3 regions of the Paenibacillus sp. PastF-3 genome follow, and region 2 is predicted to be linked to each of the others. Evidence: riboswitches for the same ligand, from Rfam matches in the RefSeq annotation. Region 2 holds a riboswitch; each other region holds the start of a gene.
What was found. Region 2 has a riboswitch for thiamine pyrophosphate ahead of M2444_RS00470 (ABC transporter ATP-binding protein). Riboswitches for the same ligand answer to the same signal wherever they lie in the genome.

Region 1 (10,809 bases), on a different contig from region 2:
ATAATAAGGATCAGATGCTGCGGGGAGATATTGTGTATTTCAGGAATCCAGATCATGCACCTAGCAAGCCAGAATGGCAGGGTGAGAATGCGGTTAAGCTTGAAGAAGACCTGTTCTATGGCCACGGTATTGGGATAACTACTGCGGAAATCATTATAGACTCTCTTAATGAAGAAAGAGTGCCCGGAAGTAATACCTCAGCGTTTCTTACGAATGAATCCATTCATCCTGATTTTAACTATTTACAGAGATTATCTTCAGGTTCGGTCTTACCCGGAGCGGAAAATAGAGGCTCTGATTGCACTGTGTTCTCAAGAATAGGGACTAGAAGTTACATTTATAAGATCTAAAAGCTAAGAGGGTAACCAAGAAGAGTAATCTTCCTGAAAAAAGAGGCTGTCTCATAAGTAGATGTTCTACAAAAGAAACAGCCCATACTTATTCAATAGGCATTCTGGAATCAGTTCCCATCCGTTTGATCCGCCATACGTAGATTCAGTAAAGACACCATCTAGGGTGTCTTTTTTTCGTGATTCAATAGTTTTAGTTCGTAATCATTGAAGCTTGAGTAGCTATTTATGCGTTAAGAAAGAAATTTCATTGCATACAATCTAAATCTTTAATAGTAGCAAAGGTTTAAATTTACATTGAACTGTTATAGTTCTCATTGATCAATACTTTACTAATAGGGGGAAGGATAAGCGCTATGAATACATTACGTAAGACAATAGTGATTGCATCAGCAATAACGTTGCTAGTAGGAGGGTTGAATACAGGTTTTAGTCAAAATAATTATGCCTACGCAGCAGATGATGCTAAGCCATCCGTCGTGGTCGAAGATTTTGAAGATGGAATCAATGATGTGAAATTTAATCCTAAACGTATGTATAATGCTACGCTGCACTTAGAAGATAACAAGAAGCTTGTAAGAAATGGACAATATTCTGCTAGAATTGATTACGATATGATCGGCATAGTAGATAATCCCTCTCAAATTGAAGTCGGGTATAAAACGGGGAATATCCCAGTAACAGGTTACCCTACTAAAGTAGGCATGTGGGTTTATGCAAACAATGAAGGACATTTGCTGACGACAAAATTTAGAGATATAGGCGGATCTTCTTTCCAAACAGAATTTTATGATGTAAATCAAGTGGGTATCAACTGGTCAGGCTGGAAATATATCGAGGCAGATGTTCCGCAAGGTAAACCGGGCCCGATTGTTCTTGAATTGTTTTTCCAATTGAAACAATCGGATATGAGCAAGAAAAACAAGGGCTCTATTTGGGTAGATGATATTACCTTTATCTATGATGAGGTTGAAGAGGATAAGGATGTTCCTGCCATTAAACCTATAGCCCCTGTTGAAAATGAAGTATTAAATACTCAACTTGATGAAGTGAAGGTTGAGCTGACCGATAACGGATCAGGTCTGGATTTGAGTACCTTATCTGTTCAGTTAGATGGTACGGATATTACGGATGAAGTGCAATATTCTCCAGATACAAATGTATTAACTTACCCGGGAGAATATGTAGATGGTGGTTATCATGAGCTTGCTATTGAAGTGAAGGACAAGAAAGGTAACCCGGCAGCAAAAACATTCACCTTCACAATAAATGCAGGAGAGCGTTTGTTCATGGCTGCGGACGAAGAAGCAGTAAGTAATGAAATCTATCCTGTTCATATTAATATCAAAGACTACTTGAAAGCAGAACAGGCAAAATTCACCTTAAATTATGATGCAAGCACCCTTCAAGTTGAAAGCATTACTCAGGCGTCTGGAGTTTCCCTAACCTCAGATATTGATAATGAGCACGGTATGGTTCAAGTAGCACTTGATAATGTAATAGCGGCAGCTCATGATGCCGTTACTGTTAACTTCAGAGTGAGCTCTCATGCCGTCTTAGAGCGTGGCGAAGCGTATAAAACCATAACAATGAGCAATGCGAGTCTTACTGCTGGCGGCGTTCAGACGAGTACACCCTTAGCCGCGCCTATTCATTATACAATCGGTTTCCCCTATCAGCTGAAAATGACGGGAGTTGGTTTGGGTACACCTTCTACATTTACAGTGTTAGACCATGGAGGCAAGCCGTATGAAGGTGCGGGTATTATTTTTACTGGATTATTAAAACAAAGCTCAGTCGTGACAGTTAACACTGTTACGTCTAGTGTATATGAGGATGATGATACATCTTCTAATGTAATCATGGTTGCAAATGCTGGTGAACGTTACTATGCTTCAACAGCAGCTAAGAATGGATTTTACGAGGTTATTCTCGCAGACGGACAAACAACAGGTTATATCTCGGAAGCTGATGTTAGTAGTCAGTTATTGAACAGCAGCCTAGGCAAAACAGATGCTAAAGGACAGTTAACAACAGATCTCACTACATTGGCACTTGGTACCTATCAAGTTCAAGCTGTCATCGGTGATCAGAACAGTAAGGTTGTCAATTATGAAGTTGTGGAGCAGTATGGTACGAATGAAGCGCAATATATTCAAACCTATGTGACAGAGGATATGTCTTCACAACTAAGTGCTGCCTGGCAAACAAAACCAGATCAAACCTCTACTTATATTCAATACATTGAAGCTGGTGAATGGGGAGCAGGAGTAAGCCCAGACGTTAATATGGTAAGGCAACAGCAAGCCGAGAGTGAGCTGCAGGTGCTTAGCATGAAGGAAAATGGAACGAAAGGCGAAATCCGGTTTCATAATGTCCTGGTTAAGGGCTTGAAAGCAGATACTACTTACAAATATCGTGTAGGCTATGAGGACCATTGGTCAGAATGGAATGAATATTCTACTGTTGATCAGGATAAAAAAACACCGACCTCATTCTTATTCATTACGGATTCCCATACGAATCAATTACAAGGATTAGAAACCTATCAAGCGCTAATGACTAACGCATTGACACAATATCCATCAACACAGTTTATTATGCACGGTGGAGATATGGTTGATGTAGGCGGCGCATTCGAAGAATGGCAAAAGTTCTGGCTAGCATCTTCTATTTATGCAACAAAACTTCCGACTGCACTAGCACTGGGCAACCATGATGTGAAGAGTGAAGGAAAAGATGTGTTCACCAAAGGTGCGAATTTCCCAGAGAACGGACCAGAATCCCAACTGCAATATGCTTACTCTTATGAAGTCGATGATACTCATTTCGTCGTATTGAACTCAGAAGGCGTAGAGGAACAGATGATTGCTCAAGCAGCATGGTTAAAAGAAGATTTGGATCAGAATGATAAAAAGTGGACTGTCGTTATGTTCCATCGTCCAGCTTATCATACAGAGAATGGTCGGGAATCCCTTGTTGAGTATACCCAAACCTACTTTGCACCCATATTAGAAAAGAAAAAAGTCGATTTGGTTCTGGTTGGTCATGATCATGTATATGCACGGACCTATCCAATGAAGGATGGAAAGCCAAATAAAGCTACCAATGAGGGCACTGTATACCTTGATGGTGGTGCTTCAGGCTGGAAATTCTATGATGGCACGCAATATAATTATTTGAATTATATTTTTGATGAAGACGTTCCTGTGTACTCCGCTATTGAAATTACAGAAGATGCGATTCATGTGAAGGCACGTACAATTGCGGGTACATTGATCGATGAGTTTTCTGTCAAGAAAACAACGGAAACTGAGACACCAACACCAACACCAACACCAACACCAACACCAACACCAACACCAACACCAACACCAACACCAACACCAACACCAACACCAACACCGACACCGACACCGACACCGACACCACCAGCATCGACACCAAATTCAACAGCAACGCCACCAGTATCGCCAACGCCACCAACATCAACACCGAAGCCAACAGTAACGCCAACAGCGCCAACAGCGTCAAAGCTGGTGTTCAACGACAAGGTAAATGTAGAGGCAGTTAAGGCTATCGTGGAAAAAGAGAAGTCTGCTCCCGCTATACACTTTACGGATGTTCCGGCATCTTCGTGGAGTGCCTCCGTAGTGGAGCGTGCAGCTAAGATGGGGATTGTAACGGGTTATAGTGATGGTTCTTACCATCCGAATCAAAAGGTAACTCGCGCCGAGTTCGCCACAATGGTAGCAAAAGCTTTTGGTCTACCGAATTCAAGCGGTTCATTCTTCTCTGATACACAAGGACATTGGGCTTCAAAATCGATTGCAGCATTACAAGCTAAAGGGGTAATCACGGGATATAGTGATGGTTCTTTCCATCCTAATCAAGAAATTTCCCGCGCTGAGATCGTTGCAATGCTTGCTCGTCTGATAAACTATGTTCCTAACGCATCCAATCTATTTTTGGATGTAGCTACGAACTGGGCTTCTGAACAAATTAATGCTTTTGCAACTGCTGGCATAGTAACTGGTAAAGGCAACGAATTGTTCAAACCGAATGATACTGCATCCCGTGCGGAGTCGGTTGCGATGATCATTCGCTTGTTGGATAAATTGCTTGCACAATAAGTGAAATATTTCGGATAGTTAACCGGGTTCGCTTCCACCAATAAGTAGAAGAAGGGGCTGTCCCTGAGTCATTTATGACTTATGGGACAACCCCTTTGCTGCGTCTTATAGCCTAAAGCTGAACAAAGTCACTGCGGAATTTCTCGAAATCAGATTTTCTGCATTCCAGTTCAAGCCTTGTGCCTGTTTCTTCATAGCTAGTCGATTGGACATGGGCATGCTCGTTAAAATAGGAGACCACATTGCCGCGATCAAATGGAATCAGAATTTGACACTGTACATAATCCGTAAAAACATGGCTGCGAATCAGATCTGTAAGTTCAGCTATCCCGCTATTTTGTTTGGCGGAAAGATAGACATTGTCACCCTCAAGGTGAGGGTAAGGTAGGTCCGTTAGGTCAGCTTTGTTGTAGGCATAAACCGTTGGAATTTGGTCCGCACCGAGCGCTCTCAAAGTCTCATCGGTGACAGCCATATGCTGCTGATGCTGGGGATCGGAAATATCGACTACATGAATCAATAAGTCAGCTTCGGTCACCTCTTCGAGCGTGGAGCGGAAGGCTTTGACCAGATGATGGGGAAGCTGGCTGACGAATCCAACGGTATCTGTTAATAAAAAGGTTTTGTGATCCGGTAGCTCAATGCTCCGAACGGATGTCTCCAGCGTAGCGAATAACATATCCTTGGCGAACACTTGCTTATTAGAGCCTGGATGATACGTCTCCACGATTACATTCATTAAGCTGGACTTGCCGGTATTCGTATAGCCGACGAGACAGACGACAGGAACCTCATTCTTATGCCGCTGCTTCCGCTGAATTTGGCGCCTTGCTACTTGCTGTTGAAGCTCAACCTGTAATGCTGAAATCCGTTCTTCAATTCTTCTGCGATCCAGCTCCAGCTTTGTTTCACCAGCGCCTCTGTTCTTCAGCCCAGCACCACCACCTTGTCTGCCGAGAGATTCTCGGAGACCTGTTAATCGGGGGAGCATATATTGCAGCTTAGCTACTTCCACTTGCAGCTGAGCTTCTTTGGTCTTCGCTCGTTCTGCGAAAATATTCAGGATCAGAATCGTCCGGTCAATGACCTGACGGCCTAGAGAGGACTCCAAATTGCGAATCTGTGAAGGAGACAGCTCATCATTAAAAATAACAATAGGAGCATCATGCGCTTCTAAGAGAGCAGATAATTCTTGGATTTTGCCTGTGCCGATATAGTGGGAAGGGTTGATCCGACTTGCCTTCTGACTAAGCTCTCCTACAACTTCTAGGTCACAGGCAGCTGCCAGATTAGTGAGTTCTTCCATTGAATAAGCGAAGTTTGTTTCGTTTTGTAGCTGGACACCGACTATAATAGCTTTTTCTCGTAGTTGTTCCATATATTTATTCATCCTCCAGTAGTAAATAGTAAACGCAAAAAAACACAGGTCATCTGCCTGTGCTTATGGTTCGTTAGAGGACGTCAGACAAATGTGTAAGGGGAAATCTCCGTTACAACATTAGGGTCTTCCATAGATATATCAAATTAAACAACGGCTGGGGCGTAGGGAAATGATAACTTAATCCCTTACGAGCAGCAGTTGGTTTAAATTATAAGAAAGTATAAGTTTCACGATATACTTTATCCTTATAATTCTCACATAAACGCTACCGTCCTTATAAGGACACCGAAGGCGTATTAGTTTGTTGGCTTCTATGGAGTTAAATGGGTAGACCTATCCTGAGTCCTCTGCACATGGGCAGAGCTTTAGCGCTATTCAATTAGCCGCGCAAAGTTCTAACTCGGATAAAATCTATCACACGTAACCCTCCGTTCATAAAAAGTTAAGTCGAGTTTACCACATCCTTTATTTGGTGGCAAATCTGTATTTTATATCTGTTTAGCACTTCTCTATTTTAATATCATCCAAGAATTCTAAAAATTGATTGCATAGCATATAGATATAATTTGATATGAATAGGAGGTGTGAAGACATTGCCTGTCCTCTCTACAAGCACAATCATTAATTTACCTGTCGACGGTACCCGTCCAATAGATCAAGTTGTGATCGAAGTAGTTAACAATGGATCAGCTGGAGCGGCTTGTTATTTAACGGGTTTAGCCAATAGTGCAAGTCATCAGACAGTCTTTATTGAAGAATTATTTGAGCTGCAATATCGGGAAACGTTAAGTAAGACCTACCCTATTGTAGAGGATTTATTTCAATTTAATTTTGTGTATTCACAGGAGCAATTAAAGATTCAGGTTTTTCTTGTGGATGTGAACGGTGTCTGGACGGCTGTTAATCTGGATGTGTTTCAAGTAAGCCGTATAACCTCGGAAATACGTGATAACGTATCGGTTACATCGACTGACTTCGCAGCGATCAGCTTTATGAGGAGTCCTGCCTTTACTATTCCACAAGGTCTTGCGGCTGAAATTAGACCGGCTGCTTTAGATATTCTATCCAAGAGACCTGTGCGTTATATGGTCGTTGCAGGTGGAACTCTGGATGGGACATTTGAAAATTTCCCTACACCAACTACGGATATTCCTGTTACGGACACAGCACTGCTTGTCAATTACACCTGCACTACGGTCACGGGTGGAAAGGTGATTATGCAAGGTACAGGATCAGGGATCTCTGGTGCGTATGCGAATTTGGCCGTTAACTTGCTTAACGAGCGGCTCTCTTACGAGCTTCAGGATGAGCCGGTTACTTTGGTAGTTAACTCACTCTCAGGTGATGATGATCTCGCCGTCACTTTTAAGATGTCCGAGCAATGGTGAGCGTTCTACACTTAGATACCGCGATAGGGATACCCAAGGAACGAAAATCATATTGTAAAAAGTTTACTTATGATATAAGTTATAGGAAGTTGAATCGCAATAAACGGGTGCTTGATGAAGTCAGGCTGAGATAGCGGCCTTATGCCGCTGACCGTCAATCTGATCTGGGTAATGCCAGCGTAGAGACGTTATTGTCGAGCATCCTTTTTTTTGATGCCATGCGCAAGCCTACCCATGAATGGGTAGGCTTTTTAAAATTACTCACATCATGCGAGCAACGAATCCAAGAACCTAGAAGGGAAGTTGTTGAAGCATGGAACAAGCTAAGCAAGGACAAAGGCAAGGACAACAAGACAAAGGGACGAGGTCACGGGGATTGAAGCTGACTGATATTCTGGTAACCATCGTGATCGCGGTCGTATTCGGAATTATCTATAAAATCTGGGGACCGATGTACGACGTGGTCAAACCGCTGGGTACCCATGCGGAGCAAACGATATACGGCATGTGGTTCATTGCCGGGACGTTCGCGTTTCTCATCATCCGCAAGCCGGGAGTGGCGCTTCTGGCTGAGATTGCGGCGGCTTCCGTTAGTGCGCTATTGGGCAGTGAATGGGGGCTTTCGACCTTGTATTACGGCGCGTTGCAGGGATTGGGCGCGGAGTTAGTCTTCGCGATTTTCCTCTATCGCAACGCGAACGTCTGGGTCACGTCGCTGGCCGCGCTCGCGGCGGCGGCGGGTTCGTTGGTGCTGGATTTCGGCTACGGTTACATTGAATCGTTGTCCGCTTGGAACTATACGCTGCTGATCGGACTGAGGGGACTCGGAAGTATCGTCATCGCCGGTATCTTCGCCTTCGGACTGTCCAAAGCGCTTGAGCTCACAGGCGTAACCAAAGTGTTGAGACCGGCGTCCAAGGCGGACTATGACGCATTGACACGACTATGACGCCTGGAGTCTCCATAGCTGCGAGAGTTAAGAACCTAAAGCTTAAGTTTGCCGGAGAGGACTCCTTGTTGTTCAAGGGCATTTCCCTTTCTTTCCACCAGGGGGAGAAGACGCTGCTGCTCGGCCCGAGCGGATGCGGGAAGTCGACGCTGCTGCAGGTGTTGAGCGGTTTGATTCCCGGTTCGATCGAAGTTCCGATGATCGCTGAAGAGACATTTGTTCCCGAGCGATGGGGATACGTATTCCAAGATCCGGATACGCAGTTCTGTATGCCATATGTGGACGAGGAGATGGCTTTCGTTCTCGAGAACATGCGCGTCCCCCGCGAAGAAATGGCAGGTCTGATCCGCCTTTATCTCGCTCAAGTCGGCTTGAAAATTCCTGATATCCATATCGCAATCCAATCGTTATCGCAAGGGATGAAACAGCGATTAGCCATAGCTTCCGTTCTGGCTATGGAGCCAGAAGTGATTTTCCTGGACGAACCGACAGCGCTGTTGGATAGCGAGGGTACGGAGCTGGTATGGTCTGCGATCAGAAGCCTGTCCGAAGGCATTACCTTGATCGTCATTGAACATAAGATCGAAGGCGTAATCGACTTTTTCGATCGGATCGTCGTGTTATCCCGTGAAGGAGTAGTTATCGCTGACGGATCGCCGACGGAAATCTTTTCAGCTAAAAGGAGAGAGCTACAAGAATACGGAATTTGGTATCCGGGCGTCTGGGAGGACTATATCGAGAATAAATCCCGGAGGTCAGACTGCATTACTCGTTATTCAAACGCAAACGATCGGGAAGATGTCTATCTGGAAATGGACAGGTTTCGCGGGAAACGAGGGAACAGGGCGGTCATCGAAGTAGGGAGGGCAATCGTCACCCCTGGTCAATGGATCGGGATCATCGGCCATAACGGAGCGGGTAAGAGCTCCTTGCTGCTCTCGATCATGCGACTGATTAAGACCGAAGGGATATGCAAGATAGCAGGCCGGGAAGCGGAGCATGTTGCGCAAGCGGCCGAGCATATCGCATTCGTTTTTCAAAACCCCGAATTTCAATTTGTAACACATTCGGTACGGGAAGAGATCGAGTATTCGTTGTTGCTGGATGGCGTTCATTGCGAAATTCGGCGTGCGAAGGCGTATAAGCTAATGGAAGAACTTTATTTAGAGGACGTTGCCTCGCGGCATCCGTATCAGCTGTCGATGGGGCAGAAGAGACGATTAAGCGTCGCGACGGCGATCGTAAAAGGGCAACACATATTGCTGCTAGACGAGCCGACCTTTGGGCTGGACGCACGGAATACGTTCTCTTTGCTCGAGAAGCTTGAGCGGCTGCTTTCGGCGGGAGCCTCGATTATTATGGTCACGCATGATGCGCGGATCGTAGAAAATTTCTGCACAGCGTCATGGAGAATCGAAGACGGGAGACTTACTGATGTTATTGACCTTTCCCCACCGGGAAACCTGGCTACACCGCGTCAATCCTACGCTTAAGATCGTTCTGTTCTCTCTCTGGTTCGCGGCAATTATTCTCATCCACGACTTTAACGTCATGGTGAACGTAGCCATCGGCTCGATGCTGCTGCTTCCGTGGTCCGGGCACCCATTGCGCAGATTGCTGTTATACACCTCCCCTTTCTTGCTGATGTTCGTGTCTACATCTACGGGGATGATGTTCTTCGGCAAGGGAGAGACAGAGTGGGTCCGATGGGGATTAGTGAACATTACGGAAGAAAGCTTCTACAGAGGGCTGCATCTGGGGTTCAGGGCACTGAGCATGGCGTCGGTCGGGCTTCTGTTCGGTCTGACGACGAGGCCGGTAAACCTCTTCTACTCCTTAATGCAGCAGGGGAGATTACCGGCTAAGTATGCTTACAGCTTCTTGGCCGCGATGCGGCTGGTGCCTATTCTCGCAGAAGAATTCCAGACCTTGCACCACGCATTGAAAGTCAGGGGAATACGCAAACGAGGGAGGATATTTAACTTCTACCAGCTGTTGCAACGATACGCGATCCCTTTGCTTGCCCAAAGCATACGACGCGCCCATAGAATCGCGGTGGCTATGGAGGCGAAGCGGTTTTCCGGGCAGGCCAAGAGAACTTATTATTATGTTATTGGCTTTACGTACCGCGACGTCCTATTCACCGCATATGCGGTCGGCGTATTCTGGTTGGCATTCCTGGCCGGAATCGAATGGCCTTACGCGGACATTACCGATGTTCGTTAAGCCGTAAAGGATGACATGCACAGATTCGTTGGTGGTTAGAGAATGATTCTGATCTTATGCCATCGTTCAGTAACAAAAAAAGCAGAAACTCGGATATAAAGAGTTTCTGCCTTTTTATTGGATTAAACAAATCTTTCGCTACACTATCCAGCATCTTCTTGAGTATCTGAAAGCGGCAGGATTAGTCTGTTAAGCCTCGCCGCAATGTAAATAGGTCTGTCAAAGCCTCAGTAGACAGCTCGGTAATCCAGCCTTCGGAGCTGGAGATGACATTATCGCTTAGCTGCTGCTTACTCTCCAGCATCTCATCAATTTTTTCTTCGAGCGTCCCGAGGGCGATGAATTTATGCACCTGTACATCGCGCGTCTGGCCCATCCGATA
Region 2 (10,809 bases):
TAAATCCTTCGTACCCACTCGAAGCTAAAAAATGACATAGGCTTTCCCAAAAAGCAGGATTTCTTTCTTTTAACTGTTTAAAACGCAACATAGCGCTTCTCCGGTTTTTAAGAAGCACTGCTTTGCGTGCGAATTAAGGAATATCTCCCTATAACTCAGAAATTTCTGCGCATTTGAATACTAATTAGGGAAACTCTCCCTATAATTCAACTGATTTGTTGTGAAATATAGATTTTCCGCCGATTTATAGGGAGGATTTCCCCATTTCCATTCATATTGGCCAATTATCACTACTTTAGACGGAGTTTTTCCCTAATTACTTTCCAAAAAAGAAGCTGCCCCCTAAGCAGTATTCACTACTTCTGAGACAGCTTCTCCTTTTAGTTAGAAAGCGGCTTATGAAACCGCTTTGTTTGCTTTTTCTTTTTTACAGCCTGTTCGTTTACATGTGTCATAAGTGCCTTTGAAATCAAGGCGGTGATCCGTGACGTTAAAGCCGTATTCACGTTCCACTCTTTTCTCCAGCTCCACTAGCCAGTCATCCTTAATTTCCTCCAACCTGCCACACACGCTGCATATCAAATGATGATGCATGTGAGAATGATCATTCCCCCGCAGATCGTAACGAGCGACTCCATCTCCGAAGTTCATCTTTTCTACAATGTGAAGCTCGCATAAGAGCTCAAGTGTACGGTATACCGTTGCCAGCCCTAAATGCGGATAGCTGAGCTTAACAAGCATATATACTTCTTCTACGCTGAGATGATCTTTCTCATTGTCGAGCAATATGTTCACTATGGCCTCACGCTGGGGCGTTAATTTATATTTTTGCGCCGCAAAAAGCTGACTGATATTTGAAATTTGATCCATTTGATTTCCTACCTTCCCGGAATGATTTAACATCCGTATCCACTGAGACGCACCCATTTATGCATCAAAATATAAAACGTAAATAGTAATCGTTACGATATAATCATATCAAAATTAGTCACGAATGAATAGAGCCTGACATCATTATAACATTTTAGCTCTCTTATCCAAAGTTTCTTTCACCTTTTCCTGCCTATTTTTCTACCAAAATCTACTTTTTCGTGAAATATTGTAGGTTTGACCGCAACCTTTCCATATTTTTCTGCGTTAAAGGAGTTGATAGCGGCCACGAGGCCTATCCTTACAACGAGGTGAAATAAACATGAATATGAAAAAAAGAACATTAGCCGCGATTACAACCGTTACGATTCTCTCCTGCTCTTTGGGTGGCCAAATATTTGCAGCCGGAAACACCTTTAAGGATATTGACAATATAAACGGGAAAGAAAAAATTATTTCTTTAAAAAATCAAGGCTTGATCAAAGGGGTTAGTGAATCCCAATTCTTGCCCAGCTCCAAAGTTACAACAGCACAAGGGATCCAGTTCATTTCGGGTGGTCTCCAGCTTAGTCTTGCGGCTATTGATTTCAATAAAGCTCCCGTTGCTAGTGGCTTGTTCACGAAAGTCAAGGATAAAGCTTGGTACGCTGAAGCTTTTATTAATGCGTATTACAATCATGTCGAGCTTCCTAAGGATATTGATCCAACCAAAACAATAACCAAAGAAGAGTTCACCAATTATCTAGTGCAAGGGGTCGAAGGCATTGGGAATCTGCCGATGATTAATATAGTGCCCGTAGATATCGCTGACGTTGCTGCGCTGAATCCTTCTTACCAAGGCAGCATTCAACGTTCGCTTAAATACAAGATCAATAGTTTAGACGCCAATGGGAAGTTTAATCCGAAAAGTGAAATCACTCGCGCCGAAGCTGCGATTATGCTCTATAATGCTTTGGAATTCCTGAAGACCGGTCTGAAATCCTAACCGATAAGCGGCATTCAACTGATCTGATTGAACACACGAAAGAGCAGTCCAGGAATGTTCCTGAACTGCTCTTTTTTGCGACTTAATCTTCTTCTATATCTCTTCTCCACTAATTCTGTTCAGAAATTGCAGCGCACGAGGATGCTGCGGATGCTCAAGAACTTCTTGCGGAGTCCCTTGCTCTAGAATATGGCCTCCATCCATCAGAATGATCCGGTCAGCCACATCAGCAGCAAATTTCATCTCATGGGTCACTATCACCATGGTCATCCCCTCTGCCGCTAACTGTTTTATAACCTTAAGCACTTCCCCCACCAACTCAGGATCAAGCGCAGAGGTTGGCTCATCGAACAACAGCACCTCTGGATCTACTGCCATGGCACGAGCGATAGCTACCCGTTGCTGCTGACCACCTGACAGTTGATGCGGATAAGCATCCGCTTTGTCCGCCAAGCCAACTTTAGTTAATAACTTAAGGGCACGTTCGCGTGCTTCGTCCTTGGATCGCTTCTGGACCGTCACCTGCCCCTCCATTACATTGCCTAGTGCCGTCATATGCGGAAAAAGATTATAGGACTGAAAGACCATCCCTGTTTTTTGACGTAACGCCAAAATGGACTTCTGGGGGATTTTCTTGTTATCCGTGAAATTAATTTTAATATCACTGAGCGATAAGCTTCCTTGATCAGGGACTTCAAGCAGATTAAAGCAGCGTAAAAGCGTTGTTTTGCCTGAACCCGATGGGCCAATAATGACCAGCACCTTGCCATGCTCCATTTCCAGATCAATGCCCTTTAATACCTGCAGCTCACCGAAGGATTTATGCAAATTAAGTATTTCAATCATAATTGTCTCCCCCTTTAGCTCGCAGAGTAACGACTCAGTCGTTTCTCCAAGTAGTTTTGCAGTGCTGACAACACAGAGCAGAACAATAAGTAGAATAATCCGGCTTCCGTATACACCAGCAGAGGCTCATACGTTGTAGAAGCTACCTGCTGCGCAGTTCTAAACATCTCCGTATAGGTAATGATTGCTGCCAATGAAGTGTCTTTGACTAAGCTAATAAAGGAATTCGATAACGGCGGTACAGAAACACGGGCAGCTTGTGGCAGAATAATGCGGCGCAGTGCCTGGGTACGAGTCATCCCAACGGAGAAAGCCGCTTCCCACTGACCTTTATGTATCGACAGAATAGCCGCACGGATGATTTCCGATGAATAAGCCCCTACACTAAGCGTAAATCCAATGGTCGCGGCTATGAAAGGGTCGAGCACAATTCCCACTGCCGGCAAACCATAAAAAATAATAAACAGTTGTACTAACAATGGGGTTCCACGAATGACCCATACATAAAAGCGGGCGATTAGCTTCGGAAGTATCCACGGGGAGAGACGAGCCAGTGCTGTCAATATCGCTAAGATCATTCCCAGTGCAAATGATATCAATGCCAATGGAATGGTAAAAGCCACCCCAGCTTTTAGCAGGGGTAGCAGTGAATCTAAGAAAATTTGTATTTTGCGGTCATCCATTTTTAGACATCCTTTTTTGGCTCCAAGCTGGTTAGCTTCTGAACCCTTGAATTATTTTGAAACGTCAGCACCAAAGTATTTCTCAGAAATCTTTAAGTACGTGCCATCGCTCTTCATTTCAACAATTGCATCACTAACTGCTTTTACCAACTCTTCGTTGCCTTTTAAGAAAACAGCTGCGCTTTGTGAACCGTCTGGAATCTCATCTACTACTTTAATTTTTACATCAGGCTTTTGCTTTTTCAGGTCTAGATAAGACAAACCATCATTTACAGTCGCATCAATACGGCCTGAGGTCAATAGGTCCATCGCTTGATTGAAGCCATCTGTAGCTACAATTTCAGCCCCGTTCTCACGGGCGATATCAGACAGGTTACTGGTCAGAGATTGTCCGGCTTTTTTCCCCTTAAGATCTGCAAAGGTTTTGATATCCTCATTGTTTTCACTCACTATCAATACCGCTTTAGATACGATATACGGTTCGGAGAAATCATATTTCACTTTACGATCTTCATTAATGGATACTTCGTTAAAAATAACATCAAACCGCTTGGCATCCATCCCAGCAAAAATACCGTCCCACTGTGTCTCAAAAAACTCTGGTTCAACACCGAGACGCTTCGCTACTTCCTCAGCAATTTCTACATCAAAGCCGGTCAGTTTGCCCGAAGCGTCATGATAAGTAAAGGGTGCATAGGTCCCTTCTGTTCCTATACGCAATTTGCCGCTAGCTTTAACAGCTTCCAGACTGTTTTGTGCAGTGGCTGTATTTCCAGCATTCGTTCCAGCTGAAGAATTCTTAGACGTACCGGTATTCGAATTATTGCCGCAGGCCGCTACAAACACCACGGTTAACGCCAATAGAATAGTTAAACTTAGTTTTTTCATAATTAATTCCCCTCTCTTTACCCGGAATTCATCCGGTAAATTGTATACTACACTGGCCGCTGTATACCGTCAATGATTTTTTCCGATTATATACATCGGAATTGTAATATTAGGTAAATCTCTACCCTTATATTACCCAATCTTAGAATAATCCTTCACAAGATCCTCTCTTTACATCTCAGAAAGATATGGTATATTTATAAACAAATTAAATATGGACCTGTTATTTCACTAGGGGAGTCGGCCGACTGAGACGGAGCTTCAAGCTCCGGACCCTTGGAACCTGATCTGGATCATACCAGCGGAGGGAAGTGGAGCAGAATTTTCATCCCATGCATTTTAGTGTTCCTATGCAGAATGAACTTTTTGACCCATTTATTTCCCTTCGGAAATGAATGGGTCTTTATTTGTTTACAATCAATCACAAAACTTAAGCATACAAGAAGTTTATCCATCACAAAACGTTTAGGAGGTTCGATCATCACGACAATCCTATCCATTCAAGGCTTAACCTACTCTTTTCCGGAATCTGAACACCCCCCTGTATTTGCAGATCTATCCTTAGATATCAGCAGAGGAGAGTTTGTCTCGGTCATTGGGGCTAGCGGATGCGGAAAAAGCACGCTTTTCAAAACTATAGCAGGCTTGCTCGAACCCACTCACGGGCAAATAATAATTCATTCGAACCCGTCATCCTCTACTCGCTTAGGTCAGATCGCTTACATGCCTCAGCAGGATTTGCTGTTGCCTTGGAGAACCGTGCTCGACAACTGTCTTTTGCCCTGGGAGATTAAACCAACGTTTAGCAAACAACAGACGATCTCTCGCATTCAAGAAATGCTTTCACGTTTCGGTTTAGCCGATGTAGAGAGGGCATATCCCCATGAGCTGTCGGGTGGCATGAAACAGCGAGTCGCATTTCTACGAACGCTTGTAGCTGGTGGCGGGGCCGGTCTTATGCTGCTAGATGAGCCGTTTGGAGCGCTCGATGCTATGACCAAACGTGAGATACACCGTTGGCTATTGGAGCTTTGGGATGAGCTGGGTCAAACAGTGATGCTCATCACCCATGATCTAGAGGAAGCGCTATTACTAAGCGATCGGATTTATTTATTGTCTGGAGGAATCCATAGCGAAATCCAGGAGATTGTCGTTGATTTACCGAGGCCAAGACATTACAAGTTGAACTATGAACCCCGGTTTATAGCGTTGCGGGAAGAGTTGGAGCGGAGACTGTATGCAGCCCATATCTTTTAAAAAATATGTAAACAATTACGTTCCCTTCATTCTATTGCTGTTGTTCATTCTTGTGATCTGGGAGTCAGCTGTTCGTCTTCACTTGATTCCAGCCTTTATCCTACCTGCACCTTCTTCAATAGGCATCGCATTGATCGAACACAGGCAATTACTCAGACCGCATTTATTGACGACATTGCAGGAAATATGCGTAGGCTTTGTTCTCTCAGTTATTTGTGGTGCACTGCTGGGCACCGGAATGTACTTGTTTCGTCCCCTTGAAAAGGCCATCTATCCGTTCCTTATTATCAGTCAGACGATTCCGTTAATCGCGCTATCCCCCATTTTTATTATGTGGTTCGGGTATACGCTATGGAGCAAAGTGGCTGTTGTGTTTCTAACTGCTTTTTTTCCAGTCGTTGTGAGTACATATGACGGATTTCGTACAAGTGGTCAAGCCTACAAAGACTTATTGTTAACATTTGGCGCCAACCGCTGGCAACTGCTCGTTAAAACCCAAATCCCGCTGGCGCTGCCCTCCTTTTTCTCAGGACTAAAGCTATCCATTGTGTACTCCGTGATTGGAGCGACCATCGGCGAATGGCTCGGCGGAAGCAAAGGACTCGGTTACTTTAGCCGAAGGATGGCCGGAAATTTGCAAAGTGCCGAAATGTTCGCCGCTGTATTTCTGTTGTCCGCGCTTGGTATAGTGTTGTTTCTAATGATAGCTCTGCTCGAACCATTATTTTTAAAGAAAAGAGGATCTAAACAATGAATGATTTGAATTTCCAAAGAAAATGGCTTATTCCCGTATTTCTCATATGTTCAGTCCTAATCTTCACCAGCTGCGGAAAAGCATCCAATGTAAGCAATACTCCTGCTAATTCATCTAATAACGAAATTAAACAAACGCACAAGCTGACGATTATGCTCGATTGGTATCCCAATGCCGTTCACTCTTTTTTATATGCTGCTGAGCAGAATGGTTATTTCCAAGAGGAAGGTCTGGACGTAGAGATCCAAATGCCCGCAGACAGCAATGACGCACTGAAACTTGTAGCAGCGAATCAAATCGATTTAGCGCTTAGTTATCAGCCTCAGGTGCTCATGGCACGCAGTGAGAACATTCCAGTACGTTCGATTGCTGCGATTGTGAGACATCCGCTTAATCATTTAATGGTACCTCAGACTGGAGACATTCATAGTCCCAAAGACCTCACAGGTAAACAGATTGGGTATTCTTCCATTCCTCTTTATGAAGCCATGATTCGTACGATGATCCAAAACGATGGGGGTGACCCTAAGGCCAGCAAATTAATCGACGTAGGCTTTGACCTTATTCCGGCGATTGCGACGGGGCAAGTGGATGCCATTATGGGAGGGTTCATTAACCACGAACAATTAATCTTGGAAAAAGAAGGGCATTCCGTGAACTCGTTCAACCCCACGGATTACGGAGTCCCTGATTATTACGAGCTAGTACTTGTCGCCAGCGATCAAGGAATACAAAATTCTGAGTCCTATTTCAAAAAGTTTCTAAATGCAATTACTAAAGGACAACAATTTGTGCAGGAGAATCCGGAAAAAGCGTTGAATTTGCTGCTTGCACACGAAGATGAGACCTCTCCACTTGATAAGCAAATTGAAGAGAAGAGTCTGGCTATTCTACTACCGCTAATGAATGCGGGTGACCAAGATTTTGGATATCAAGAACCCGCGTCTTGGGAGAAGGTACGACAGTGGCTATCAGACAATGATTTACTGTCTACTGACATCAAAGCTGAGGATGCTTTTATTAATCTTTAAACATTAGCTATTCGCCCATAAAACTTGAGGAGGAATTATCATGTGTTATCTATCCAAAGTACGGGAATTCAATCCCTTGATCCACAATATCACCAATATCGTGGTAGCGAATTTTTCAGCCAACGGTCTTTTAGCGCTTGGAGCCTCCCCCTTTATGGCGGATGCTCACGAAGAAGTGGCAGATATCGCCGCATTTTCATCTGCCGTAGTTCTGAATATCGGCACACTGAATGACTACGCCATTCAATCTATGGTGCTCGCGGGACAATCTGCGAATAAGCACGGCGTTCCCTTAGTTCTTGATCCAGTGGGTGCGGGAGCCACTGCTTATCGAACAGCTGTCACTCAAAAGCTTGTGAATGAGATGCAAATTACCGCTCTACGTGGCAATGTGGCTGAAGTTGCCAATGTCATTGGTGAGAGCTGGTCTATCAAAGGGGTGGATGCTGGTGAAGGTGAGGGCGATGTCGTCGTCTTGGCTGAGACTGCTGCGCGGAAGTTAGATTGTGTGGTTATCATCACCGGAAAAGATGATGTCATCACAAATGGAGATAACACCTACATTGCCAGCAATGGTCACCCTATTCTAACAAAAGTAACGGGAACCGGTTGTTTGCTAAGTGCAGTAGTCGGTGCATTTCTTGCGGTAAGTGAAGGAGCATCTCTTGAAGCAGCAGTCGAAGCTCTCTCCTTCTATGGAGTGGCTGCTGAAATCGCCGCTGAACTAACGGCTGGACAAGGTCCGGGGAGCTTTCAAATCGAGTTTCTAAATCAATTGAGCTTGCTCACAGCTGAAACTTACAAAGATAAATCAAAAATTAAACAACTCAGATAACAACCCTAAGGAGTGAACAGAATGACTATATCCAAAGCTTTAACTATAGCCGGCTCGGATAGCGGTGGTGGCGCTGGCATCCAGGCAGATCTAAAAACCTTTCAAGAGCTTTCTGTATATGGCATGTCCGCACTCACAGCTGTGACAGCCCAAAACACACTAGGAGTTCAGGGCGTATTTCCGTTGACACTGGAAGCTATTACGCAACAGCTTGATTCCATTGGAATTGATTTGAAGCCTGAGGCCGTGAAGACTGGGATGCTTTTTAACAGTGACATCATTTGTATCGTAGCAGAGAAGATCCAGCAATATGACTGGCATAATCTTGTAGTTGATCCTGTAATGGTTGCTAAAGGTGGCTCTACCTTGCTCCGGCAGGAAGCTGTTCACTCCTTAATCAGCCATCTGCTGCCCTTAGCATTGGTGACGACGCCCAATATTCCAGAGGCCGAAATGATTACTAACCGAAGCATCACCACCATCGAAGAACGTAAAGAAGCGGCTAAAATCATTCATTCCATGGGCTCTGACTATGTAGTGCTAAAAGGTGGGCATGATACCTCAACTACAGCGGTTGTCGATCTTCTATATGATGGTCAAGAGTTTATCTATATGGAGAGTACTCGGATTCAGACTAAACATACCCATGGCACTGGCTGCACCTATTCAGCAGCAATTACTGCTGAGCTAGCCAAAGGCAAATCCGTTGCTGAGGCCATTCAAACCGCCAAAGCTTTTATACAAGCGGCGATTGAAGATGAGCTGGGCATTGGGGCTGGACATGGACCTACGAATCATTTTGCATATCAGAATAGATTGCGAGGGATGAACCTTGAAGCAAATAGACAGTGATCAACTACGTAATTTATTAAAAGTCTATTTCATTATGGGCAGTGTGAATTGCCTTAAATCCCCAGCCAAGGTATTAAAAGAAGCCGTTGCTGGAGGCATAACAATGTTCCAATTTCGTGAAAAAGGTACAGGGGCATTAACTGCAGAGGTTAGATTTAATTTAGGAAGACGGCTTCAAAAGATATGTCGTGCTAACGGAGTCCCTTTTATCGTTAATGACGATATTAATCTAGCCATCGCCCTTGATGCGGACGGCATTCATGTTGGACAAGATGACACCCCCACACTAGCAATCAGGCAGCTGCTTGGGGAGGACAAGATCGTTGGTGTATCCGCTCATTCGCTCGCCGAAGCCCAGCAGGCCATTGCAGATGGAGCTGATTATCTAGGGATTGGACCTATTTATCCTACCTCTTCCAAGGACGATGCCCAAGCCGTTCGAGGCACATTAGTCATTGAGGAAATACGAAACAGCGGCATTACGATTCCTTTAGTCGGCATAGGAGGAATCACAGTGCACAATGCAGCACCAGTACTAGCTGCGGGTGCGGACGGTATCTCCGTTATATCAGCTATTGCGGGCGCTGAAGACATCACCTTAGCCGCCAGAGGATTTGTTCAAGAAGTTAATTTAAGAGGAACATAAGCTCACTCAGCTCTTCTCCGCTCAAATGACGCCATTGTCCTCGCTCCAAACTATCAAGTGTAATATTCATGATTCTTATTCGTTCTAGTTTAAGTACTCTATATCCTAACTCCTTGCACATTCTGCGTATTTGCAGATTAAGGCCTTGAGTTAGGATAATTCTAAACTCATCATCAGCGATCGGGTACACTTCGCAAGGTTTCGTTGTGACCCCAAGTATGTCCACACCGCTAGACATTTCATGTAAGAATTCTGGCGTCACTGGCTTATCTACGGTAACCACGTATTCTTTCTCATGCCCATTTTCGGAACGCATCATTTTGTTTACGATATCTCCATGGTTCGTTAATAAAATGAGACCTTCCGAGTGTTTATCTAATCTCCCGATTGCAAAGATTCGTGAAGGATATCCTACAAAATCTATAATATTCCCAGCCACATCAGGGGCTGCGGTACAGGTAATCCCGATAGGCTTGTTCAGCGCGAGATATACCAGCTCCCCTTTACTAGTCGATATGGGCTCTCCATCTACGGATACAATATCCTCTGGCTCTATAAGATTATTCGCCTCACAGACAACTCCATTAACCGCGATTCGGCCAGCGGCAATTAGCCGTTTCGTTTCTCTTCTGGAACAAAAGCCAGTCTCGCTTATATATTTATCGATTCTCACTGATAATCCTACTTTCCTTCTGATACTGATACTTGCATCTATCCATAAAAAAACACCTGATTTTAACGATCAAAATCAGATGTTAACCTTCAGGAATAACCCAGTTCAAGGGAGCTATTTGGTGCTTCCGCTTTTTTTCACGTTATTGCCCTTGCTTCCACTTAGATCTTTAGCGCCTGGACCCGTGGTTGGAGCACCTTTTGCAGGTTTAACTGGCTTTGCTGTTTTGTTCCAGCGTGTCCAGCCCTTACTCCCCGTACCTCTGCCCGTGCCGCCACCTTTACTTTTTGCACCCATCATATCACTCCGTCAGTCATTCAGAATTCGTATAGTTTATACACTTCATCTATTTTACCACACTCTCAAACTTTCTGTTTAAGTAATAGCTCAGCTTCGTCTAACGATACTCTGATTAGTATTTAGCATCTTTATTCATTTCATAAATATCAAAGGTATCTTCATGTATTTCAATGGCGATGACAGTACCCT
Region 3 (10,809 bases), on a different contig from region 2:
GTACGATTTTGGGCAAAAGACCAAAGCCAAACCAGATGATAAGCAGTGGTCCGAGTGCGATAGAGGGAACATTTTGACTCAGAATAATCAGTGGATAAAAAGCGCGTCTAGCCCAAGGCAAAAGATGCAAAAGTAGAGCGACGATCAAGCCTACACCTGTACCAATAGGAAAACCGATTAATGTGAGTCGAAGCGTAGCCATCGTATGAGCCCAAAGACCAGAAGCATTACTGGTGGATTCGCGGGCAATATCAGCAGGACTTGGCAGAATCCAGGATTCGATATGGAATAGAGAAACAGATAACTGCCATACGGTTAAAAAGAAGACGACCGCCACAAGGGGCGGCCATATTAGCTTCCAGGTCGATCTCACGGCCGATATTTCTCCGTCAATTTATCCATGCTGATTCCGTTAGGGTTATGAGCAATTTTGATCTGTGAGATCACGCTTGGACTACCAGCTTCGATCAGCGCCTCCTGCATTTGACGAACAACCTCAAGCAGCTCGCTAAGTTCACCTTCCATCGTGGTTTCCAGCGGGTTCACCTGATGTTTAACGCCGGATTTTTGAATAACTTCAATTGCTTTATCGACGTATGGGATGGAATCCTCATTGTTTGGAGTCTTAGGAATTACTTGAATGCTGAGCAATGTGTTAGCCACAATAATCAATCCTCTCAATTTGTATAGGTAAGTTCAAAAAGCCAACTTTGATAACGAAGTGATACAGGAAGCGGATTCGACATCGAATCTTGAACGAACTTGGGAAGTGCGGTACTCACGTAGCACATCACTACGCTCCGTTCCTCCTTCCTCAAGTAACGTTCAACCTTCTTGGTTCTGAAAGCCGACTTTTTGAACTCTCATTGAAGTGGTAAGTTCAAAAAGCCAACTTTGATAACGAAGTAATTCAGGAAGCGGATTCGGCGTCGAATCTTGAACGAACTTGGGAAGTCCGGTACTCACGTAGCACATCACTACGCTCCGTTCCTCCTTCCTCAAGTAACGTTCAACCTTCTTGGTTCTGAAAGCCGACTTTTTGAACTCTCATTGAAGTGGTAAGTTCAAAAAGCCAACTTTGATAACGAAGTGATACAGGAAGCGGATTCGACATCGAATCTTGAACGAACTTGGGAAGTCCGGTCTACTCCGCCGGTAAAAAATCATTCGTGAATGCACTAGCTGCATCCAGCGGTTTGTCCAGCAGCTTCAAATCATACATCCAGTCGCCGTAATTCTGCCAGACCTCGGTTTTTTGCTCTCCCCAGCGGGGGGCGTCGTCTTTATATTTCGGGCTAAGCCATTTTTGGCTGGCTAGGACAAGCTCGGCATCAAGGTCAGGCACAGCTTTGGATAATGTAGCGGCAGCCTCTTCTGGATGATCAATCGCATATTGATAACCCTTCGATGTGGCATTCAGGAAAGCCTTCACCAAATCTGGATTCTCAGAAATCTGCTTCTCGCTCGTGGTCAGCACAGGGGTGTAATAATCGAGCTGAGGCGCATAATCCTTCAAGTACAGCATATCCAGAGGCTCTCCACGCAGTTCGGCTTCAATACCGGTCCAAGCGTAGAAGATCCAAGCGAAATCAATGTCACGTTTGACTGCGGTAAAATAGTCAGCTTCACCAATACTGATTAGCTTCACCTTTTTCACATCGCCACCAACAGGGTCCATGATCGCCTTCATGGCTGCTTCCTCGGCGGGAGAGCCCCAGCCTCCGTAAGTTTTACCCTCAAAATCTTTTGGCGATTTAATATTGCGATCCACTGGAGCGGCGAATCCCGACGTATTATGTTGAATAATGGCTGCAATCGAGACAAGGGGAACGCCTTGTAGACGAGCTAGAGTCAATCCTTCCTGAGCGCTGATCCCAAAAGCAGCTTCCCCAGAAGTAACCATGGTATCGGAGCCTGCTGCGCCAGGTTGAACGATTTCTACATCCAGACCTTCTTCCGCGTAATAACCAAGATCCTTGGCTACGTAAAGACCGGTATGATTCGTATTCGGTGTCCAGTCCAGTGCAACCTTAACTTTGGTAAGCTCTTTTGGAGCATTTGATCCGGTCGCTGCATTCGATTCCGCAGCAGTCCCTTTGTTTCCGGCTGTATTCCCGTTGTTGCTGCCGCATCCGGCAATCGCAAGAATGAGCATACAGATGAGGCTAAGCATGAGTGCTTTTTTGACATGCATGTCTTCTTCTCTCCTTTAAGGTTGCCAGATCCCGTCATCCAACATGAACCATAAAGTGTAGTATGTACATTTCTTCTACATCTTTTGTGATCTACACAAAAAAAGCGCCCGAGTGATCGGGACGCTGGCTTGGCGCAAGGTTAGTAAAGGTCACAGGGACCAAAACCAATTGGCAATTCCTACGCTGGCATTATCCAGATCAGGTATAAGGGTCAGTATCTTGTGGGATACAATCTCAGCCGGCCAATTCCAGCACCCCTGGTTCTATGAAGTTAACGGGTATTTCCACTTGAAATATAAGAAAGTTTAGGTTTTGCACCTATACTTTATAGCTTATATTTCTTGCATACGCTGTATTATAGACGGCTGTTCTCGGAATGTCTAGTAGCATGATCCTAAATTTTTCAAATCTCTTAGTCCGTTTTCATTCATCCAGATCTTTATGTTTCTTGCGATGACGCCGCTTAAGCTCAGTAACCAGAGCACCTAGTGTAAGGACAACACTGATCATTATCCCGCTCATTATCACGAAGAGAGCAAGAAACTCAAAGGGGGAATAGCTAACCATTTTACTCCACTGAATCTTTCCATCCAGATCGTCAATGACTTGATTCATGCCATAAATCCCACTTACCACCGTAAATACAGTGAGGATCATCAGCAGATTATCCCGGCGCTTCGACTGGAATTTATCTTGATACTGAAACAGGTCAGTCAAGGTTTCTTTTACTTCCTCGAATAGAGCGTCGTTCCCGTATACTTTACGCAGCTGAAGAAAAATCTCCCGTCCTTGCGACTGTGAGATTAGCTCTAAGAAATAAAACTTTGCCGAGAATTTATTAATCGAGTAGATTAAATTATCGATCTCATCATAATCGTGGTTTATGCGTAGTCGGGAATGCATATTTGCCAGCTTTAGCAGAACGATTTTGTGGAAAATATTGAGTAGAAATCCGTAATAGTATTGCCCGTACATCTGGTCGGCCAGGCTAATGGCGATCTTTGGTTCAGCTCGGGTAAGGCAGCAAAAGGTCTGCTCATTCATCATATAATACGTGTCTGGGCCCCATCGATTATAAGAATGCTCATGACAATAATTCGCAATATACGCTGGGTCGCTGGCACTGGCATAGGGCTTGCCGTTCAGATCAATTCCATCAAGCTGAGAGGCGCGATAGCGGATATTTACACTAATCTCATCAGAATCTCCTTCATTCTGAAAGCCATAAAAGGCTTGCACCTGCATTCTTTCATCTACGAAAAAGGGAAGGGTTTCGAAATAAGCCCCATTGATATCCGAGTGATCCAGAAAAGGTTCCAAGCCATCTACCAGATTTCGGAAGACAAAATCCTCAACCATCTCATAGGTCTGTTCCCCGCAATGGATATAGGTGTAATCATCCTGTACGAAGGTATTCTCAAGCGTCCGGAAGCGGTCCGCGAATTCCAGTGCAATACTAAAGGGAATCGAATCCCCCTCAAGCTGGACACGTATCGTCACAAATCCAAGCTGAAAAGGACATATGAATATATCCGTCGAGAGAATTTTAAAAAATATAGACTGCTGAGGAATCTCTAGGATACAGTCCAGATTATTGACTCTGGAAAAGCGGCGGAAAGAGTCCACATCCTTCTTGCGTGGAAAAAGAATATGTGCAGCAAACGGTAAATAGGTACGCTCCAGCCGTTCATGGGAAACACAGTGGCCTTCTCCGTAATAGGCATTTTCTAGCTCTTTATTATCCAGAAAAAAACGTGTGAAGCCATCATCCTGCAATTGTTGGATGAGCTTCTTAGAATCACCCTTTTTTATTGAAAAAGGAAAAATAAACTGCATAAGCGCAGTATGTAATAAAGGTTCAGTTGAAAGCTTATCCATTCATCGTCCATCCTTGTGCTCAGAATATGCTTATAGATGACATTACCCTAAAAAGATTAGGTTGATACCATTCTAACATTCTAAATACTGGAACTCTTTCTTTGTACTGCTTGCCTGGATTGGAATCTCCATGCGGCAATGCTCAGCAAAAACAGGAAGGCGGCAAAGCCGGCAAGTACCCCAGCAGTTTGTACTACTTTTAAATGGTCCATAGACCAGCCCATAAATAGGGGCAGCAGAGCTCCACCGACACCTCCAGCAGCGATCATTATGCTGGGTGTTGATTCTTCGGCTCCTGGCAGCATCTTGCTGGAGAAGACTAAAGCTATGGAGAAAATACCGGACATAAATAGCCCAAGTAGCATAATTACGATGAATGCAGCTAATCGATTTTCTGTGAACGGAAAAAGAGCCAACAGTAACAAGGTCAGTAAACAGCTACATAAAATGTATACACGGTAAGAAATTTTCTCTGCAATCACTCCAGCAAACAATCTTCCCGTAGACATAGCTAGCCAAAAGAAAGTGACTGTCAGCGCCGCCGCAGATTCTGTCATTCCTAGCTTGGCGATAAAGATGGCGGGCATAAAGTTGACCAGACTCATCTCCGTACCTACATAGAGAAAGAAGAAAAGAATGAAGATACCCAGCAGAATCCATTGTTTCCCTTTATACGGAAGCTGTGTGCTGGACTGCGAGGAATGCGGGGATGCTGAGACTTTGCGAGGTGCTCGCTCGTCTAGTATACGTTGCAGATTCCCGAAATGGCCTCTTCCCCAGAGAATGAGGGAAAGTAATGAGAAGCAAGCGACAATTAGAAATGTCAATCTCCATGCTCCGGTAGCAATGAGCGGACTGGCGATAAGAGGCATTAGGAGTGCCCCTACCCCAAAAAGGACTTCAAGTCGGCTCATCGCGATCGCGGTTCCTTCTGTCACAGCTCCGATAATGATGGTGCCGATGACGGCTTCGATCATACCGAAACCAAAGCCAGCCGCAACAGCAATGACATACATCCATCCCCAAGGTGGCAGAAAAGCATATGCAATTTCAGCAGTCAGGAGAAGAGCGGTGGCGATAATGATGCCTCCTCGTTTGCCAAAACGGCGATTGAGTAGGGGAGAGACAAGCACACCAGCCAGAAAACCAGCGAATTGACTAAAGATTAATTGCCCGCCGGCACTATAATTTTGGTCATAATGCTGTAACAGAACGGGAAGAATAGATCCCAGTACGACATGAGCAAGTCCAATGACAAAGTAGGAAAGACAGCCGATCCAAATCAGTTTTTTCACGAAGTAAGCCCCTTATATTGAATGTAGTTTATGGAGTAAGGTCGGATTCAATGTGAACCTGAAGGGTACATTATAATAAGCACCATTGTTATGATAAATCCAAACGGTGAGCTTGGATATATAAACTTTTGTTTACATGCTTGAAGGGAGAGATTTACGTAATGGATAACAAACAACTGGAGCAACTCATTATTAAAGCATTGGATGCCAACAAGTTCGGTTCCTTTGGTACGATCGAAGAAGGAAATAAGCCGAAAGTACGTTATATGGCTATTTTCCATGAGGGTTTGAAGATTTATTTAGCTACGAATCGCAAAACTCATAAGGTGGAGGAATTATCGAATAATCCGAACGCCTTTTTGCTGCTTGGATATGAGTCAGGCGGAAGCAAAGATGTGCTGGAGATTGAAGCCACCGCTGCCGTTTCTAAGGATGAAGGGCTGCGCACAAAGGTATGGAACAAAGAGCTGGAGCCATGGTTTACAGGACCCGATGATCCTAATTATGTGATTCTTGAACTTACTCCAACGCGTATTGAGTATGTTGGCAGTAATAAAGAGCACGGCGTGTGGACTCCCTAAACCAATTTAAAATCGTTTCCGAGAGCCTTCCTATCCCCCACGGGTTTAGGAGGGCTTTTTTTAAAAGATAAGTCCCTGAGTGTCCTGTTAAAACATGTTATAATGACTTCAACTTTTTACGTAATTTCTCAGGGGAGGACTTAAAATACATGACCGTCACTCTGTTATATATTGAAGATGATCATGAAATCGGCAGCGTCGTGTCTGCGGATTTAAGTGAGCGTGGTTATAGTGTGCGTTGGCTGCGGAGCGGGGAGGGAGCGACGGAGGAAGCTTCGCCTTGTCAATTGGCCATTCTGGATGTAATGCTTCCGGGCCTGGATGGCTTTACTGTCGGACAACGATTGAAGCGGGCGTACCCTAAGCTTCCGATCTTGATGCTCTCCGCACGGACTTCCATTGATGATAAACTGCAGGGGCTTGAATTCGCGGATGATTATTTGACGAAGCCTTTTCATCCGGATGAATTAGCAGCCAGAATTGAAGTGCTGCTCAGGCGGAATGGGGCATCGGTTCAGGATTCGCTCACGCTTAAGCACCTAATCGTATATGAAGGAGATAACCGAGTAATAAATGCTCAGACTCAGGAAGAAGTCATGCTTACGGGTAAGCAATTTCAGATTTTTTCTTATTTGCTGCGTCATCTCGGCCAGATTATGACGAAGGAGCAGATTTATGAAGCCGTCTGGGGAGAAGCCTATCTCGAAGGGGATAAAACTTTGATGGTACATATACGATATTTGCGCGAAAAGTTAGAACTTGATCCGGGCAATCCGGAAATTATAGAAACTGTCCGGGGGATTGGATATCGGGTAAGAGCATGAGGGGGTTAGGGCGCATTCGTAAGCAGCGCAACTCCTCTTTGCTGTCGGGATATTTGCTTATTATCGTTTCTGCACTGCTTTTTATCCCTGTGGTTCTGCCGTTATCTTTTGTTCTCTACAATATGGTTAATGAAGTGACTAAAGGGGCTCCACCTGTAGATACCTCTTTATATTCGAGTGTTGCAGCGCTGGAGGCCATGTGGCATAAAGAGGCGCTTCAATTGGAAGATGCTTCTTCGGAAGGCATAAATAAGCGGTTAGATGAACTGAGCCGGAAATACACTGAGGCTACTATGTTTTGGGTAGATGGGCAGGGAATGACCCGATTGATTCTCACACCTGATAAAGGCAATCCGGATCATGGCAGCGGAGTTCCGGAGCAGTGGACTGCGGCTGAGGCTATTTATTTTATGAAAGAAAGTACAAAGCGTGATCCTTTAGCCATCGTCGCCTTCATGGGAGACCGAGTGGATGCGGGTAAAGGGTTTATGGTAATGCAAATTCCAAACAAGCTGCTCAACAAAGGCGCTTATGGGGGAGTCGGGGCTTGGGCTTTGTATTACTTTGTGCTCTTTGTACTTTTTGGAGGGTTCGCACTGGTTTCTTTGCTGTTCTTTAGAAAAATACGCAAACGGCTACTACAGCTGCAAACCGCGATGACAATTACGGGACCGGATAGAATGCCTAAGTCTATTATGACGGGCAAGCTGGATGAGATAGGCAGACTGGAGGAAGCTTTTAATACGATGGTGGCGAAGCTTGACGAAAGCCGAAAGAGGGAAATCGAAGAGGAAGAGCTGCGTAAGCGTCTAGTATCCAACTTATCTCATGATTTACGTACACCGCTAACCGTTATCCGCAGCCACATCCATGTAATGACTAAGGAGAGCTTAACCCCAAAAGGACAACAGTCCCTAGAGCTAATGGATAAGCGTATAGCAGATCTTAGCGTCTTGATTGAGAATCTTTTATCCTACAATCTTCTCAACAGCGGACGGATCACTTTGAAGCGGGAGCGTAAAGATGTCTTGCGCTTGTTGCGGGAAAGTGCTGCTGCTTGGTACCCCGTATGGGAAAAAGAGACCTTCGAGATCGATATTGACCTGGAGGCTGAACCGCTGTTCTGGATGGTGGATGAGGTCTGGTTCCGCCGTATTCTTGATAATCTATTTCAGAATATTGTACGTCATGCCAGCAGTGGTCTTTATGTAGGGATTTCTACGGAGTCCCGTAATGGGAAACGTGTTATTTTGATTACGGATCACGGCAGAGGTATCCAGAGTCCATCCGATTACAAAGGGGCAGGATTAGGGCTGTCCATCGTGGATCTGTTAATGAAGCATATGGAGTTAGAGTGGGATATGGAGAGTACAGGAGATGGTACCTCTATTGTAATCTTCAATCCACGGGATGAAATTTAAACAAAACTTAAACTTCGTGCCGCCTTGTTCTTAACCTTGGGACGTTATGCTAATTACCGAGGTGAGGAAGATGAAAGAAACAGTAATTGAAACGAAGGATTTATTAAAAAAATACCGTGGCCGGGCTGCGGTAGAAAATTTAAATTTGAATATCCGCAAGGGAGAAATCTATGGTTTTCTAGGCCCAAACGGGGCTGGAAAAACAACGACGATTCGTATGCTGCTTGGACTGATCACTCCGACATCAGGAGGGATTGAGGTGTTCGGCCAGGATCTTCGCAAGCATAAGCTGCAAATTTTGCGGAAGGTAGGGTCGCTTGTCGAATCTCCATCCTATTACGGGCACTTAAGCGCTGTGGATAATCTTGAAGCCATCCGCCGTATTCTTGGTGCTCCGAAGTCACGGATTGCTGAGGTGCTTGATATTGTTTCCTTAACAGGGGAAGAGAAACGTCCAGTGAAAGGGTTCTCTCTCGGGATGAAGCAGAGACTAGGTATTGCTGCTGCCTTGCTCGGGGAACCGGAGCTGCTTATTCTGGATGAGCCGACGAACGGACTTGACCCGTCAGGGATTCAGGAGATTCGTGGACTGATTAAACGATTGCCGCAGGAGCAAGGGATTACTGTCGTAGTATCCAGTCACTTGCTTAGTGAAATTGAGCAAATGGCGGATACCGTAGGGATCATTCGTCAAGGGCAAATGGTATACCAAGATAGTATAACGAATCTGCAGCGGCAAGCCGGGGGAGAAATGCGGTTAGCAGTCTCGGACCCGGAGGCCGCGCTGCGCCTTGCTGAAGAACGGGGATACACAGGGATACTTCAAGACCAAAAGCTAGTCTTCTCCCGGATGATCGATGCAAGAGTTGCCTTGCTAGTCAAAGCCTTGGTAGAGAACGGGCATGCTATTTATCGTGTAGAGGAGCGGAGACAATCACTTGAGGACTTCTTCCTGCAGGTTGTAGGAGGAGAGGAATCATGATGTGGCGGGCACTGTCGGCGGATTGGCTCAAAATCCGTGGCAAGGGACTCTGGTTTCTAGTGTTTCTTGGACCGCTTGGACTTGTAGCCATGCAAGGCCTAAACTTCGGCCTTCGTTATGACTATCTTCGTGAGCAGTATGGCGCGGATCTATGGGGTGGGCTTCTGAACAATGTGGCTGCCTTTGTGCCCATTGCTCTTTTTCTCGGAGGGACCTTAGTATGCTCGTTGATTGCAAATGTAGAACATCAGATGAGCTCGTGGAAGCAGCTCTTGGCGCTACCTATCTCACGTACTTCAGTATTTATGGCTAAGCTGGTATTATGTTTGGCGCTAGTGGCGGTTTCTTGTTTGCTGCTCTCGGTGGGTATAGTTGGTTTAGGGCTTGTTTTAGGCTTCAAGGTCGAACTGATACCATATTTGGATGTATTACGAATTGGCTTTATGTCCTTTATTGCAGCGTTGCCGGTTATCGCTTTGCAGCTGTGGCTTTCTCTGGCTAACCGTAATCAGACATTGCCAGTTGCTCTTGGAATAACCTTATCTCTGGTGTCTATCTTCTCCATGTTACTTTCGGAGTGGGTCCCTTTAACATGGCCATATATGGCTTGGGAATCTTCGCATCGTCTCTTATTTAGCGGTGCAGGGTTGCTGCTGGGGCTGCTGATTCTTTTGCAGGGTGCACTGCACTTCGCACGAAAGGATGTGGATTAACGATGAATACATTTTGGAGAGTGTTGTCGGCAGAACGATTAAAAATGTCTAAATCATATGTCTGGATTTTAGTTATAGGCAGCCCGATTTTAGCATTACTTCCCGGGGCATTGGCAGATAATCAAGGGGAGAAGATGAGTTGGGAACTGCTGTTAAATGTGATGTCCATGATGCATGCCTTGCTGTTTCTACCTGTGCTCTCGGGTATTTTTGCAGCGCTGATCTGTCGTTATGAGCATCATGACGGGGGCTGGAAGATGCTGCTGTCTCTGCCTGTGACTCGGTTATCAGTGTACCTCTCAAAATATGTGATGATTATCGGATTGCTGGCTGCGGTTCAACTAACGTTTCTGGTGATGGTACTAGGGATGGGCTTATTCCGAGATGTTCCAGGATCAATTCCCTGGTCGCTGCTACTAAGCTCGGTATTTGGCGGCTTTATTGCCTGTCTGCCACTCGCTGCACTGCAGCTGGCAATCTCTCAAGGCTGGAGCAGTTTTGGCGCACCGCTGGCGCTTAATGTGAGTCTGACCATTCCTAATATGCTGATCGCCAATTCTTCAACCTTTGGCCCCTATTATCCTTGGGTACAGCCGATGTTGGCTATGATGCCGTATGGTGATGACACGTTTGGTGCTTTTAATTTACCGTTCGAAACGCTGATGATAGTAGTGGGCGGTAGTTTTATTGTGTTTTTTGCGGCAGGACTACTCTCCTTTTATCGTAAAGCGGTCTGATTTACAGCGATTCTTATAAACGCCTTCTCGATGGACATCCAGAGCTGGTTTTCATATAATTGAGGAACACAATCAGCAAAGCTGACTAGCTGGTGGAGGAGGCGATAGCATGGAGCCAACGGCATTAGAAGATTGCGATAACACATGCAAGGGTTCGGAGCTTGAACCGGAATCCATTGCATT

Region 1: another riboswitch for thiamine pyrophosphate. It lies ahead of M2444_RS12415 (ECF transporter S component); the one in region 2 lies ahead of M2444_RS00470 (ABC transporter ATP-binding protein).
Region 3: another riboswitch for thiamine pyrophosphate. It lies ahead of M2444_RS13115 (ABC transporter substrate-binding protein); the one in region 2 lies ahead of M2444_RS00470 (ABC transporter ATP-binding protein).

What each region holds. Positions count from the first base shown of each region.
Region 1 is NZ_JARXWM010000005.1:141,885-152,693, forward strand. It holds gene M2444_RS12395 (protein-glutamine gamma-glutamyltransferase) at 1-350, shown strand, start outside; gene M2444_RS12400 (S-layer homology domain-containing protein) at 707-4,483, shown strand; gene hflX (GTPase HflX) at 4,596-5,861, opposite strand; gene M2444_RS12410 (hypothetical protein) at 6,458-7,252, shown strand; TPP riboswitch at 7,346-7,457, shown strand; gene M2444_RS12415 (ECF transporter S component) at 7,566-8,201, shown strand; gene M2444_RS12420 (ABC transporter ATP-binding protein) at 8,198-9,694, shown strand; gene M2444_RS12425 (energy-coupling factor transporter transmembrane component T family protein) at 9,636-10,427, shown strand; gene M2444_RS12430 (DEAD/DEAH box helicase) at 10,609-10,809, opposite strand, start outside.
Region 2 is NZ_JARXWM010000001.1:97,481-108,289, reverse strand. It holds gene M2444_RS00500 (TIGR00266 family protein) at 1-28, shown strand, start outside; gene M2444_RS00495 (Fur family transcriptional regulator) at 397-870, opposite strand; gene M2444_RS00490 (S-layer homology domain-containing protein) at 1,193-1,855, shown strand; gene M2444_RS00485 (amino acid ABC transporter ATP-binding protein) at 1,949-2,701, opposite strand; gene M2444_RS00480 (amino acid ABC transporter permease) at 2,716-3,384, opposite strand; gene M2444_RS00475 (amino acid ABC transporter substrate-binding protein) at 3,436-4,272, opposite strand; TPP riboswitch at 4,496-4,599, shown strand; gene M2444_RS00470 (ABC transporter ATP-binding protein) at 4,639-5,529, shown strand; gene M2444_RS00465 (ABC transporter permease) at 5,510-6,283, shown strand; gene M2444_RS00460 (ABC transporter substrate-binding protein) at 6,280-7,314, shown strand; gene thiM (hydroxyethylthiazole kinase) at 7,355-8,149, shown strand; gene thiD (bifunctional hydroxymethylpyrimidine kinase/phosphomethylpyrimidine kinase) at 8,171-9,001, shown strand; gene thiE (thiamine phosphate synthase) at 8,982-9,647, shown strand; gene M2444_RS00440 (pseudouridine synthase) at 9,628-10,320, opposite strand; gene M2444_RS00435 (DUF3934 family protein) at 10,435-10,617, opposite strand; gene M2444_RS00430 (hypothetical protein) at 10,733-10,809, opposite strand, start outside.
Region 3 is NZ_JARXWM010000005.1:316,014-326,822, forward strand. It holds gene M2444_RS13100 (ABC transporter permease) at 1-373, opposite strand, end outside; gene M2444_RS13105 (thiamine-binding protein) at 370-663, opposite strand; gene M2444_RS13110 (hypothetical protein) at 826-978, opposite strand; gene M2444_RS13115 (ABC transporter substrate-binding protein) at 1,145-2,194, opposite strand; TPP riboswitch at 2,354-2,464, opposite strand; gene M2444_RS13120 (hypothetical protein) at 2,619-4,073, opposite strand; gene M2444_RS13125 (MFS transporter) at 4,154-5,368, opposite strand; gene M2444_RS13130 (pyridoxamine 5'-phosphate oxidase family protein) at 5,530-5,949, shown strand; gene M2444_RS13135 (response regulator transcription factor) at 6,099-6,773, shown strand; gene M2444_RS13140 (HAMP domain-containing sensor histidine kinase) at 6,770-8,194, shown strand; gene M2444_RS13145 (ABC transporter ATP-binding protein) at 8,265-9,176, shown strand; gene M2444_RS13150 (ABC transporter permease) at 9,173-9,889, shown strand; gene M2444_RS13155 (ABC transporter permease) at 9,892-10,626, shown strand; gene M2444_RS13160 (ArsR/SmtB family transcription factor) at 10,736-10,809, shown strand, end outside.